DNA from 3 places in the Cronobacter turicensis genome. Region 2 is predicted to be linked to each of the others. Evidence: predicted binding sites of a transcription regulator. Region 2 holds the regulator's gene; each other region holds the start of a gene.
The links. Region 2 encodes PurR, which represses purine synthesis genes. Its sites were predicted from a motif close to CANGCAAACGTTTGCNTG; they were not measured.

Region 1: the regulator PurR is predicted to act here: its motif matches at 2,872-2,889, upstream of purE (5-(carboxyamino)imidazole ribonucleotide mutase).
Region 3: the regulator PurR is predicted to act here: its motif matches at 2,640-2,657, upstream of gcvT (glycine cleavage system aminomethyltransferase GcvT).

What each region holds. Positions count from the first base shown of each region.
Region 1 covers NZ_CP165997.1:3,168,726-3,173,431, forward strand. The annotation lists gene cysS (cysteine--tRNA ligase) at 59-1,444, opposite strand; gene ppiB (peptidylprolyl isomerase B) at 1,621-2,115, shown strand; gene lpxH (UDP-2,3-diacylglucosamine diphosphatase) at 2,119-2,841, shown strand; gene purE (5-(carboxyamino)imidazole ribonucleotide mutase) at 2,973-3,482, shown strand; gene purK (5-(carboxyamino)imidazole ribonucleotide synthase) at 3,479-4,546, shown strand; gene AB8W27_RS15280 (PLP-dependent aspartate aminotransferase family protein) at 4,687-4,706, opposite strand, start outside.
Region 2 covers NZ_CP165997.1:2,289,114-2,293,819, reverse strand. The annotation lists gene punC (purine nucleoside transporter PunC) at 1-679, opposite strand, end outside; gene punR (DNA-binding transcriptional activator PunR) at 791-1,702, shown strand; gene purR (HTH-type transcriptional repressor PurR) at 1,721-2,746, opposite strand; gene AB8W27_RS10955 (YnhF family membrane protein) at 3,039-3,128, shown strand; gene AB8W27_RS10950 (MFS transporter) at 3,394-4,560, shown strand; gene AB8W27_RS10945 (C40 family peptidase) at 4,630-4,706, opposite strand, start outside.
Region 3 covers NZ_CP165997.1:764,218-768,923, reverse strand. The annotation lists gene gcvP (aminomethyl-transferring glycine dehydrogenase) at 1-906, opposite strand, end outside; gene gcvH (glycine cleavage system protein GcvH) at 1,039-1,428, opposite strand; gene gcvT (glycine cleavage system aminomethyltransferase GcvT) at 1,452-2,549, opposite strand; gene ubiI (FAD-dependent 2-octaprenylphenol hydroxylase) at 2,972-4,174, opposite strand; gene ubiH (2-octaprenyl-6-methoxyphenyl hydroxylase) at 4,185-4,706, opposite strand, start outside.

The DNA.
Region 1 (4,706 bases), 880 kb from region 2:
CACCTGCCGAAACCACGTAAACCACAGGCATAAAAAAAGCGGCTTTCGCCGCTTTTTCTTATTTACGTCGCCAGGTCGTGCCCTGCGGGCCATCTTCCAGAACGATGCCCATCTCGTTTAAACGATCGCGCGCGGCATCTGCTGCCGCCCAGTCTTTCGCTTTGCGCGCTTCCAGACGCTTAACGATCAGCGCTTCGATCTCCGCCACTTCATCGTCGTTGGTCTGCGCGCCCGATTGCAGGAACTGCTCCGGCTCCTGCTCCAGCAGGCCCAGCACGGCGGCAAGCTTACGCAGATGCGCGGCTAACTGATTCGCCGCGCTGCTGTCTTCCGCTTTCAGGCGGTTCACTTCACGCGCCATATCGAACAGCACCGAATACGCTTCCGGGGTGTTGAAATCGTCATCCATCGCCTCGATAAAACGCGCTTCAAACGCCTCGCCGCCTGCGGCCGCCACACTGCGGTCAGTGCCGCGCAATGCGGTATAGAGACGCTCAAGCGAGGCGCGCGCCTGCTTTAAGTTCTCTTCGCTGTAGTTCAGCTGGCTGCGGTAATGGCCGGACATCAGGAAGTAGCGCACGGTCTCGGCGTCGTAGTGTTGCAGCACGTCGCGCACGGTAAAGAAGTTGCCGAGCGATTTGGACATCTTCTCGCGATCGACCATCACCATCCCGGAGTGCATCCAGTAATTCACATATTCGCCGTCGTGCGCGCAGGTCGACTGAGCGATTTCGTTTTCATGGTGCGGGAACATCAGGTCAGAGCCGCCGCCATGAATATCGAAATGGCTGCCGAGCTGCTTGCAGTTCATCGCGGAACACTCAATATGCCAGCCCGGACGCCCGTCGCCCCACGGCGACGGCCAGCTCGGTTCACCCGGCTTGGACATCTTCCACAGTACGAAATCCATCGGGTTACGTTTGCTGTCGGCCACTTCCACGCGCGCGCCTGCCTGAAGCTGCTCCAGATCCTGGCGCGAGAGCTTGCCGTAATCCGCGTCGCTCTCCACCGCGAACATCACATCGCCGTTGCCCGCGACATACGCATGGCCGCGTGCGATCAGTTGCTCAACAATTTCAATAATTTCCGGGATGTGCTGCGTCGCGCGCGGCTCGCTTTCCGGGCGCAGAATATTCAGCGCATCGAAATCGTTGTGCATCTCGGCGACCATACGGTCCACCAGCGCCACAAAATCTTCGCCGTTCTCGTTAGCGCGTTTAATAATTTTGTCGTCGATATCGGTAATGTTGCGCACATATTTCAGCTTATAGCCGAGAAAACGCAGGTAGCGCGCGACGACGTCAAACGCGATAAACGTACGACCATGGCCGATGTGACAGAGGTCGTAAACGGTAATACCACACACGTACATGCCGACTTCCCCGGCATGAATAGGCTTAAATTCTTCTTTCTGGCGACTCATGGTATTGAAGATTTTTAACATCAGAAGTTTCCGTGTCAGTGTGTGGTAAGCGGATAAAACCCCTATATTACCCATAATTGAAAGCGCAAGCACCCCACTTTGCAAGGTGAAGCAAGCGGTGAGTTATGCTATAACAGCCTCCTACTGTGGCTTCTTTCGGAAGCCGAAGCACCACTGAAACAAAACAGGATGCAGACATGGTTACTTTTCACACCAATCACGGCGACATCGTAATCAAGACCTTTGATGACAAAGCGCCGGAAACGGTAAAAAACTTTCTGGAATATTGCCGCGAAGGTTTCTACGACAACACCATTTTCCATCGTGTAATCAATGGCTTTATGATTCAGGGCGGCGGCTTTGAGCCGGGCATGAAACAGAAAAGCACCAAAGATCCTATCAAAAACGAAGCCAACAACGGCCTGAAGAACACCCGCGGCACGCTGGCAATGGCGCGCACGCAGGCGCCGCACTCCGCGACTGCCCAGTTCTTCATCAACGTTGCAGATAACGACTTCCTGAACTTCAGCGGCGAAAGCCTGCAGGGTTGGGGCTACTGCGTATTCGCAGAAGTGGTAGAAGGCATGGACGTGGTTGATAAAATCAAAGGCGTATCCACCGGCCGCAGCGGCATGCATCAGGATGTGCCGAAAGAAGACGTGATTATCGAGCGCGTAACCGTCAGCGAGTAATTCGTGGCGACGCTCTTTATTGCAGATCTTCATCTGTGCCCAGAAGAACCGGCGATTACCGCCGGTTTTCTGCGTTTTTTAGCCGGTACAGCACGTGAAGCGGACGCGCTTTATATCCTGGGCGATCTTTTTGAAGCCTGGATCGGCGATGACGACCCGCAACCGCTGCACCGCGAGATAGCCGCCGCCCTGCGCGCGCTCGTTCAATTCGGCGTTCCCTGCTATTTCATCCACGGCAACCGCGATTTCCTGCTCGGCCGTCGCTTCGCCCGCGAAAGCGGCATGCAGTTGCTGCCGGAAGAACACGTGCTGGATCTCTACGGCAGACGCGTGCTGATCATGCATGGCGACACGCTGTGCACTGACGATGCCGGTTATCAGGCGTTTCGCGCCAAAGTTCATAAACCGTGGCTGCAAACCCTATTTCTCGCGCTCCCCCTGCGACTGCGCCGCCGTATCGCCGCCCGCATGCGCGCCGGCAGCAAAGCCTCCAACAGCCAGAAAGATCTCGCCATCATGGATGTCAACCCGCAGGCGGTGGTCGATACCATGGAACGCCAGCAGGTGCAGTGGCTCATTCACGGCCACACTCACCGCCCCGCCGCGCACACGCTTGAGGCGAACGGCCAGCCCGCGCACCGCGTGGTGTTAGGCGCCTGGCACAGCGAAGGGTCAATGATCAAAGTCACCCCCGACGACGTCGAACTGGTAGCCTTTCCGTTCTGATTCTGCCTGCGTTTTTGCCGTTCTCACGCCTACGCAACCGTTTTCCTTTCCGGTTTTCCGTGATATTCTCAAGGCCCTCGTAACGGCGACCCCGTTGATTTTGCCGCCTGACCACAGGAGTTTTGAGACGTATGTCCTCCAGCCACACCCCGGCGCGTATCGCCATCGTCATGGGTTCCAGAAGCGACTGGGCCACCATGCAGTTTGCCGCAGAAATCCTCGATGCTCTGGATGTTCCTCACCATGTTGAAGTGGTCTCCGCGCACCGCACGCCGGATAAACTGTTCAGCTTCGCCGAAAGCGCGCAGGAGAACGGGTTTCAGGTGATCATCGCGGGCGCAGGCGGCGCGGCGCATCTGCCGGGCATGATTGCCGCGAAAACGCTGGTGCCGGTGCTGGGCGTGCCGGTGCAGAGCGCGGCGTTGAGCGGGCTGGACAGCCTCTACTCTATCGTCCAGATGCCGCGCGGCATTCCGGTCGGCACGCTGGCTATCGGTAAAGCGGGCGCGGCGAACGCGGCCCTGCTGGCCGCCCAGATCCTGGCGCAGCACGACAGCGCGCTGCTGGCGCGCCTTGAGAACTGGCGTCAGAAGCAAACCGAGGAAGTGCTGGAGAATCCGGACCCGCGGGGTGAGGCATGAAGCAGGTATGCGTGCTGGGTAACGGCCAGCTGGGCAGAATGCTGCGCCAGGCGGGCGAGCCGCTTGGCATTCGCGTCTGGCCGGTAGGGCTGGATGCCGATCCGCAGGCGGTGCCGTTCGCGCAAAGCGTTATCACAGCGGAAATTGAACGCTGGCCGGAAACCGCCCTGACCCGCGAACTGGCGCGCCATAATGCGTTCGTTAACCGCGACGTTTTCCCGCTTATCGCCGACCGTTTTACCCAGAAACAGCTGCTCGATAAGCTAAATCTCCCCACCGCGCCGTGGCAGTTGCTGGCTAATAGCAGCGAATGGCCGCAGGTGTTTGCGCGTCTCGGTGAGCTGGCTATCGTCAAGCGCCGCACCGGCGGCTACGACGGCCGCGGTCAGTGGCGACTGCGCGCGCACGAGACCGATATGCTGCCCAGCGAATGCTATGGCGAGTGCATCGTCGAGCAGGGCATTAACTTTTCCGGCGAGGTGTCGCTGGTCGGCGCGCGCGCCCATGACGGCAGCGCAGTCTTTTATCCGCTGACCCATAACCTGCATCAGGACGGCATTCTGCGCACCAGCGTCGCGTTCCCGCAGGCGAGCGCCGCGCAGCAAACGCAGGCGGAAGCGATGCTGCGCGCGATTATGGACGAGCTGAATTATGTGGGCGTGATGGCGATGGAGTGTTTCGTCACGCCGCAGGGCTTGCTGATTAACGAGCTGGCGCCGCGCGTGCATAACAGCGGCCACTGGACGCAAAACGGCGCGTCCATCAGCCAGTTTGAGCTGCATCTGCGCGCCGTGACCGGTCTGCCGCTGCCGCAGCCGGTAGTGAGCGGCCCGTCGGTAATGGTGAATCTGATTGGTACCGATCTGAATTACGACTGGCTGAAGCTGCCGCTGGTACATCTGCACTGGTATGACAAAGAGGTGCGTGAAGGGCGTAAAGTCGGGCATCTGAATCTGAGCGATGCCGAGGCGACGCTGATTGACGCCACGCTGGAAGCGCTCGCTCCGTTGCTGCCGTCGGAATATGCAAGCGGCATCGCCTGGGCGCAGGCGCTGTTACGATAAGAAAAGCACCCTGCGGGGTGCTTTTTTATTGGGTGTCGCGAGTGCCTGAACGGTGGGCGCGCTCCGCTTACCCACCCTACGAGTATTAGCAACGGTGAAATTGTAGGGCGGGTAAGCGCAGCGCACCCGCCGGGCCAACATTATGCCTCCAGCGCCTGTT
Region 2 (4,706 bases):
GCGAGCCGGTGAGCCAGGCGAAAAAGCTGGCGGAGCAGGCGGCGTAAATCAGCACATTGCCGCTGTAGACGCGCGAGCGCAGCAGCATCATAAAGCTCAGCGGTTCGCCGCCTTTATTGCCCTGCGGCGCGCCCGAAGGCAGACGCAGCGCCGGAATAATCAGCAATACCGTGATGGCAAACAGCACCACGAAAATCGCCTGCCAGGAAAAGTGGTTCAGGATCCAGCTGCCCAGCAGCGGCGCCAGCGCCGGAGAAAGGCCGACCAGCGGCATGATGGTCGCGAAAATGCGGCGCGCCTGCTGCGCCGGGTAGCGGTCGGTCACCAGCGCCTGCCAGCTCACCGCGGCGGAGCAGACCCCCACGGCCTGAATAAAGCGCAGCGCCAGCAGCGCGCCTGCGCTCTCTACCCAGACGGTGCCAAGGCAGGCGAGGGCGAAAATCCCCAGCCCCGCCAGCAGTACCGGACGGCGGCCAAAACGGTCAGAGAGGGGGCCCCAGACCAGCTGCGCCAGCGCGAATCCCGCCAGAAACAGGCTCAGCGAGGCGCTGATGGCCGATGGCGCCGTGTGTAAGTCCGCCTCGATAACGGCGAACGCGGGCAGGTACATATCGGTCGCCAGAAAGCCGAGCACGCTCAGCCCGGCCAGCCAGCAAAGAAATCCTTTATCAGGTCGCATCACAATGACTCACTTCTTAATACGCGAAAGAGCCCGGAGTGTACGGAGTGCAAACCGGCTTGTGAAACGCTAATATTTGCCGTTTCCATTCAAAAATTTTGCAGGCAGAAAATGTGGTCTGAATATTCTCTGGAAGTCGTCGACGCCGTCGCGCGCACTGGCAGCTTCACCGCGGCGGCGGCGGAACTGCACCGCGTGCCTTCTGCCGTGAGCTATACGGTGCGTCAGCTTGAGGAATGGCTCGCGGTGTCGCTCTTTGAGCGACGCCATCGCGATGTGGTGCTGACGCCTGCGGGCGCCTGGTTTTTACGCGAGGGGCGTTCTGTTATCAAAAAAATGATGATCACCCGTCAGCAGTGCCAGCAGATAGCCAACGGCTGGCGCGGGCAGCTTTCCATCGCGGTGGACAATATCGTGCGGCCTGAGCGCACCCGCCAGCTGGTGCTCGATTTCTACCGGCACTTTTCCGATGTCGAGTTGCAGGTGTCGCAGGAGGTGTTTAACGGCGTCTGGGATGCGCTGGCGGATGGGCGCGTGGAACTTGCCATCGGCGCCACGCAGGCGATCCCGGTGGGCGGGCGGTTCGCGTTCCGCGATATGGGCATGCTGAGCTGGCGCTGCGTGGTGGCGCATCATCATCCGCTGGCGCAGCATGAAGGCGCGCTAAGCGATGACAGGCTGCGTGATTACCCGTCGCTGGTGCTGGAAGATACCTCGCGATCGCTGCCCAAACGCATCACCTGGCTGCTGGATAACCAGCGACGCGTGGTGGTGCCGGACTGGCACTGCGCCGCTGATGCGCTTAGCGAAGGGCTCTGTATCGGCATGGTGCCGACGCATTTCGCCAAGCCATGGCTGGATCGCGAAGAGTGGCGCGCGCTGACGCTGGAAAACCCGTTCCCGGACGCCGCCTGCTGCCTGACGTGGCGACAAAGCGACGCCTCGCCCGCGCTGCGCTGGCTGCTTGATTATCTGGGGGACAGTGAAACGCTGAACAAGGAGTGGCTGCGGGAGCCGCAGTGATACGGCTCCCGGAAGGGATTAACGACGATAGTCGCGGAACGGGCCGTCCGCCACCGAGCGGCGTTCGATAAGGCGCGGGTGCACCTCGATGGTCTGCGACTCTTCGCGTTTGTTAACGATGCGATCGAGCAGCATATTGAACGCGGTCTGGCCCAGCGTCTCTTTCGGCTGATGGATTGTCGTCAGCGCCGGGCTGAAGAAGCGGGCGTTGCGTACGTTATCGTAGCCGATAATCGAAATATCCTGCGGCACGCGCAGGCCCATCTCATCGGCCGCGCAGATAGCGCCCATCGCCATGATATCGCCGCCGCAGAAGACGGCGGTAGGGCGCTGCGGCTGCGAGAGGATCTGCTGCATCGCGCGATAACCGGATTCCGGTTCGAAATCGCCCTGCACGATCCAGTTCTCCGGCACCTTGATGGCCGCTTCTTCCAGCGCTTTCATGAAGCCGGAAAAACGCCCGACGCCGGTGTTGCGCTCAAGCTGCCCCGGGATCACGCCGATATCGCGATGGCCGCGCTCGATAAGATAACGCCCCGCGAGATAACCGCCCTGGAACGCGTTATCGATAACCGAGTCGGTGAAATCCGCTTTAGCTTCGCCCCAGTCCATCACCACCATCGGGATATGACGGTACTCTTCGAGCGTGGACAGCAGCGGCTCCGGGTATTCCGAACACATCACCAGCAGGCCGTCGACGCGCTTTTGCGCCATCATCGACAGATACGCGCGCTGTTTTTCCAGATTGTTATGCGCATTACCGAGGATCAGCGTATAGCCTTTTGCAAAGCAGCTGTTTTCTACAGCTTCGATGATTTCTGCAAAGTAGGGCGCTTCGCTACTGGTCGCCAGCAGCCCGATAGATTTGGTGTGGTTCACCTTCAGGCTGCGCGCCACGGCGCTTGGCGAATAATGTAATTCTTTGATAGCCGCCCATACCGCGTTGCGCGTCTCTTCCGCCACAAAACGGGTTTTGTTAATTACATGTGAGACTGTTGTTGTGGAAACGTTGGCTCGCTTCGCGACGTCTTTAATTGTTGCCATTAATAATCACTCCAGACCCCTGGCTGAGCCCTGCAAAATCACGGGTTAATCGTTTGCCTGTACACACCCCTGTTTGCCACGAGGGGACGTGCGGCATGCCGGGAAACGCGACATTTATCGTGAGGAGGGGTCGATGGCCGGTACCGAATAAAGTAGCGACGAATTTTGGCTTATCTTTATCGAAAGGGGAAGAGGGAAAACGCATATCTGGTTAAATGTCGCAGGATTTTTCGGCCCGTTTATGCAAAAATGCGCACTACCTGATTTTTATGGGGTCTTTAAGGAGAATACCATGAGTACCGATCTGAAATTTTCGCTGGTCACTACCCTTGTTGTGCTGGGTCTTATTGTGGCGGGCGCTTTTACCGCCATCCTGCATTAAGCGCCAGGCGGGAGTGCGCCTGCGTTCTCCCGCTTTCTTATACCATTCCTGCGCTTAAACGCCTTTCGCTCGCCGTTCCCTTTCTTTTTCACGCTATTTCCTTATGATTCGCTAATAACAATTTTTGCGTGTTCTTTAACACTCGCGCAATAATATTTTGCTGTTTTTGTCACTTATCTTTTCCGACTGAAAGTGCCATCCTTTCTGCATCCTGCTGTAACGTCGGGCATTCCCCGGCGCTGTTGTACAATTTCTGGAGCAATGAATGAAAGTCAATTTCCCGTTACTGGCACTGGCGATTGGTGCTTTTGGCATTGGCACGACCGAGTTTTCCCCGATGGGGCTGTTGCCGGTAATAGCGAACGGCGTCAACGTCTCGATTCCGGCCGCCGGTATGCTGATAAGCGCTTACGCGGTTGGCGTGATGGTGGGGGCGCCGTTGATGACGCTCCTGTTGTCGCACCGCGCACGACGCAGCGCGCTGATTTTCCTGATGGCGATTTTTACGCTCGGCAACGTGCTCTCGGCGCTGGCGCCGGATTACATGACGCTGATGGCCTCGCGTATTCTCACCAGCCTTAACCACGGCGCGTTTTTCGGGCTCGGCTCGGTCGTGGCGGCAAGCGTGGTGCCGAAGCATAAACAGGCGAGCGCCGTCGCGACGATGTTTATGGGGCTGACCATCGCCAATATCGGCGGGGTGCCGGCGGCGACCTGGCTTGGCGAAACTATTGGCTGGCGGATGTCGTTCCTGGCGACCGCGGGCCTTGGGCTGGTGGCGATGGCGAGCCTCTGGCTCTCCCTGCCGAAAGGCGGCGGCGGCGAGCGTCCGGATGTGAAAAGCGAACTCGCGGTGCTGATGCGCCCGCAGGTAGTGAGCGCGCTGCTGACCACGGTGCTCGGAGCGGGCGCGATGTTCACGCTCTATACCTATATCGCGCCGGTGCTGCACCATATCACTGACGCCAGCGCGGCGTTCGTCACCGCCATGCTGGTGCTGATAGGCGTAGGGTTTTCCATCGGCAACTATCTGGGCGGCCGCCTCGCGGACCGCTCGGTGAGCGGCACCCTGAAGGGGTTCCTGATGCTGCTTATCATCATCATGGCGGCGATCCCGTGGTTGGCGCAGACGGAAATCGGCGCGGCCGTTAGCATGGTGGTGTGGGGCGCGGCGACGTTCGCCGTGGTGCCGCCGCTGCAGATGCGCGTGATGCGCGTCGCCAGTGAAGCGCCAGGCCTGTCGTCATCGGTCAATATCGGTGCGTTTAACCTTGGCAACGCGCTTGGCGCGGCGGCGGGGGGCGCTGTTATTCACGCGGGCTTCGGCTATAGCGTGGTGCCGGTGATGGGGGCGCTGATTGCCGCGCTCGGCCTGCTGCTGGTGCTGCTCTCCAGCCGTCGCGAGGCGCAAACGGCGTGCAGCGCCGAATAACATAAGCGCAGTAAAAAAAGAAAACGGAGAAGGGCGACCTTCTCCGTTTTTTTGATGTGCATAAACCGATTAGCGAATGGTGCGCGGCGTCATCACCCGGCGCGCGCCGACATAGTGACGCTGCCAGTAATCTTCGCTCAGCGATG
Region 3 (4,706 bases), 1.5 Mb from region 2:
GATAATGCGCCCGGGCATAGAGCGTTTAAATTCATCGCTGGCGGCAAAGAACGCGGCATGCGGGCCGCCGTAGCCCATCGGTACGCCGAAACGCTGGGCGGAGCCGAAGACGATATCGGCGCCCTGTTTACCAGGCGCGGTCAGGAGCACCAGCGCCATAAAATCGGCCGCCACGCTCACAATCACTTTGCGGGATTTCAGCTCGCTTATCAGTTCGCGGTAGTCATGCACTTCACCGGTAGTGCCGACCTGCTGCAACAGCACGCCGAAGAGATCCTGATGATCGAGCGCCTTTGGCGCGTCATCGACGATCACCTCAAAGCCGAACGTTTCGGCGCGGGTGCGGACTACATCCAGCGTCTGCGGATGCACATCGGCGGCCACGAAGAAACGGTTGGCGTTTTTCAGTTTGCTGACGCGTTTGGCCATCGCCATGGCTTCCGCCGCCGCGGTGGCTTCATCCAGCAGCGAGGCGGAGGCGATATCCAGCCCCGTCAGATCCAGCGTTACCTGCTGGAAATTCAGCAGCGCTTCAAGACGCCCCTGCGACACCTCTGGCTGATACGGCGTATAGGCCGTGTACCAGCCCGGATTCTCCAGCATATTGCGCAGGATAACCGGCGGCGTGTGCACCGCGGTGTAGCCCATGCCGATATAGTTTTTAAAGCGCTTGTTGCGCCCGGCGATGGCTTTGAGCTCCGCCAGCGCGGCGAATTCGGTGGCGGCGTCGCCGACATCGGGCGGCGTCTCAAGCTGGATATCCGCAGGAACGATTTGCGAAATCAGCGCATCCAGCGAGTCCGCGCCAACGGTGCGCAGCATCTCCTGCTGCTGGTCAACACCCGGTCCGATATGGCGCTCGATAAAAGCGTCGCGATTTTCCAGGTGGCTCAGGGTCTGGGTCATGGGCGATATTTCCTGAAACGTGCAGTGAGGCAAATAAATGCGATGGTAAGTCGTGCTCCCGCCGGGAGCGGCGCGGGCGAATGCGGTGCCCGCGCGTGCCCCTGACGTTACGCAGGGGCGTGGTCCCGTGAATTACTCGTCTTCTAACAGCGCTTCATACGCGCTGGCATCCAGCAGCGCGGCCACTTGGGTCTCATCGCTGGCTTTGATTTTGAAAATCCAGCCCTGGCCGTACGGCTCGCTATTGACCAGCTCGGGTGAATCGCTCAGCGCGTCGTTGACGGCCACGATCTCGCCGCTGACCGGCGCGTAGATGTCGGAAGCGGCTTTGACGGATTCCGCGACAGCGCAGTCGTCGCCCGCGTTAACGGTCGTGCCCACATCCGGCAGGTCGACAAACACCATGTCGCCCAGCAGCTCCTGCGCGTGCTCGGTGATCCCGACGGTGTAAGTGCCGTCAGCTTCTTTACGCAGCCATTCGTGTTCTTTGCTGTATTTCAGTTCGTTTGGCACATTGCTCATTGCTTCTCTCCTGATAACAAAACTTACTGCGTGACCGGCTTCCCGGCGCGCACGAAAACGGGTTTAGTGACTTTCACGGGCATTTCGCGGTTGCGGATCTGCACAATGGCAGTATCGCCGATACCCGCAGGAACGCGAGCCAGCGCAATGCTGTAGCCAAGCGTCGGCGAGAAGGTGCCGCTGGTGATAATGCCTTCGCGGGCGTTGCCCTGGTCATCGGTGAAACGCACCGGCAGTTCGCCGCGCAGCACGCCTTTTTCCGTCATCACCAGACCAACCAGCTGTTCGGTGCCGTTTTCACGCTGGGCTTCCAGCGCGTCGCGGCCGATAAATGCGCGATCTTCTGGTTGCCAGGCGATTGTCCAGCCCATGTTGGCGGCGAGCGGCGAAACGCCTTCGTCCATCTCCTGGCCGTAAAGATTCATGCCCGCCTCAAGACGCAGCGTATCGCGCGCGCCAAGGCCGCACGGTTTTACGCCCGCTTCCACCAGCTGGCTCCAGAATCCGGCCGCTTTTTCATTCGGCATCGCGATTTCATAGCCCGCCTCGCCGGTGTAGCCGGTAGTGGCGATAAACAGGTCATCCGCCTGCACGCCAAAGAAGGGCTTCATGCCGTCTGTCGCTTTACGCTGCGCGTCGTTAAAGAGTGTGGCGGCTTTCGCCTTCGCGTTCGGCCCCTGGACGGCAATAAGGGAGAGATCGTCGCGCACGGTCACGGAAACGCCATACGGTTCGGCGTGCTCATTGATCCAGGCGAGATCTTTTTCACGGGTGGCGGAGTTCACCACCAGGCGGAAATAGTCTTCTGTCATGAAATAAACAATCAGATCGTCAATCACGCCGCCGGAGGCGTTGAGCATGCCGGTGTAGAGCGCTTTGCCCGGCTGGGTCAGCTTCGCCACATCGTTCGCCAGCAAGTAGCGCAGGAATTCGCGGGTACGCGCGCCGCGCAGGTCGACAATGGTCATGTGGGAGACATCAAACATCCCCGCGTCGTTACGTACCGCATGGTGTTCATCAATCTGCGAGCCGTAATGCAGCGGCATCATCCAGCCGTGGAAATCCACCATGCGCGCGCCGCAGAGGTTGTGCTGTTCATACAACGGGGTTTGTTGAGCCATCTTTTCCTCATCCTGTCAGCCGGGTTGGTGTGGGTTTCAGACGGCGCAACGCCCTGAATGAAACCCGGCGTCGACGCCGATCCCGGCGGCAACGCAAACGTTATCTTGCGTCTGAACTTATCACCGAACGGGGGCGTAAACCATAAGGCACGCTGGGCCATCAGATTAGCTTATGACCAGAAATCGTTTTACATCCCGCAGCATGAAACACTGCCTGAAAGGTTTCAGGCGCGACCAAAACGCTAACGCTTTACCGTGTTTTCAAAATAAGCGGGCAGAAATCGCTGTTTTGAGGGGAAATTCATGGAAGAAAAAATTTCGAGAGATTAAAAAAACTAATCCGAAAAAGAGAGTGAAATTAGAATATTTCAAACGGGGAGAGACTTCTCTTTCCGGGGACCGGAAAGAGAAGTGTGACGTAGTTAACGCAACCACTCCGGCAGATCGTTAAGCCCCATCGCCTGGCGAATCAACTGTGGTTTAACACCTGGCAGTTTATCGGCAAGCGTTAAGCCCAGATCGCGCAGGAGCTTTTTCGCAGGATTCGTGCCGGAGAAAAGCTCGCGGAAACCCTGCATACCCGCCAGCATCATCGCGGCGGCGTGCTTGCGGCTGCGTTCGTAGCGGCGCAGATAAAGATGCTGCCCGATATCTTTGCCCTGCTGATGCAGACGGCGCAGTTCGCTTATCAACTCCGCGGCATCCATAAAGCCGAGGTTAACGCCCTGCCCGGCCAGCGGATGAATGGTGTGCGCCGCGTCGCCGACCAGCGCCAGACGGTGCGCGGCGAACTGGCGCGCGTAGCGGCCGGTAAGCGGAAAGACCTGCCGCTCACGCTCAAGCGCGCATAAGCCGAGGCGATTATCGAACGCCACGCAGAGCGCCTGATTAAACGCCGACACCGGGGCCTGCTGCATCCGGTCGGCTTCCTGAGGAGAAAGCGACCAGACGATAGAACAGAGATGCGGGTCGCTGAGCGGCAGAAACGCCAGAATGCCGTCGCCGTGGAACGCCTGGCGCGCCACGCCGCCATGTGGTTCATCGGTGCGGATCGTGGCGACCAGCGCGTGATGCTGGTAATCCCAGGACGTCAGCGGGATTTCCGCCTTCGCGCGCAGCCAGGAGTTTGCGCCATCGGCGCCGACAACCAGACGCGCCGTCAGCATGTTGCCGTCTTCCAGCGTGATAAAGGCTTCGTTTTCGCCCCAGGCGACCTGTTGCAGCGTCGCGGGCGCCATCAGCGTCACCGATTTGCACTGCTGCGCTTTTTGCCACAGTGCGTAGTGAATCACCTGATTTTCGATAATGTGCCCGAGATGGCTGAAGCCGAACGCCTCGTCATTAAACGCGATGCGCCCGAAGCTGTCTTTTTCCCAGACTTCCATGCCGTGGTACGGCGCGGCGCGCTGGCGAATAATGGCGTCCCAGACGTCGAGCCGTTTGAGCAGGGCTTCACTGGCGGCGTTAATTGCCGACACGCGCAGCGCCGGAGGCGCGCTCGCGTCCAGCGGTTCCGGCGCGCGCTGCTCCAGCACCGCGACGCGCAGCCCGCTGCCTTCCAGCCCGCAGGCCACCGCCAGCCCGACCATGCCGCCGCCGACAATCGCTACATCTACACTTTGCACATTCGACTCCTTAGCGCGGCACCCAACCGAGGGTGCGTCTGGCCAGCGCGTCACGCGCCGGGGTAAATAAATCCATGGCCATCAGGCCAAGGTTGCGCCCGACCACCAGCGGCGACCAGCGGTTGGCGAACAGCTGCACCAGCCCGTCGGTAACGCCGATCGTCGCGGCTTTATCCTGCTCGCGGCGTTGTTGATACGCGCCAAGCACCGGATACGCGCCGATATCCTCGCCGCGCGCGAAAGCCTGCGACAGCGTCTCGGCGAGCGTCATCACATCGCGCAGCCCAAGGTTAAACCCCTGCCCAGCAATCGGGTGCAGCGTCTGGGCGGCGTTGCCGACCAGCGCCGTGCGGTGCGAAATCACGCGCGACGCGAGGCTTAACGCGAGCGGATAACCGCTGCGCGCGCCCGCGTGTGTGATACGCCCCAGCCGCCAGCCAAAGGCGGCCTGGAGTTCCTGGCAAAAACGCGCATCGCTCCAGCCAAGCACTTCAGCCTGTTTGTCGAGAGGATGGCACCAGACGAGCGAACT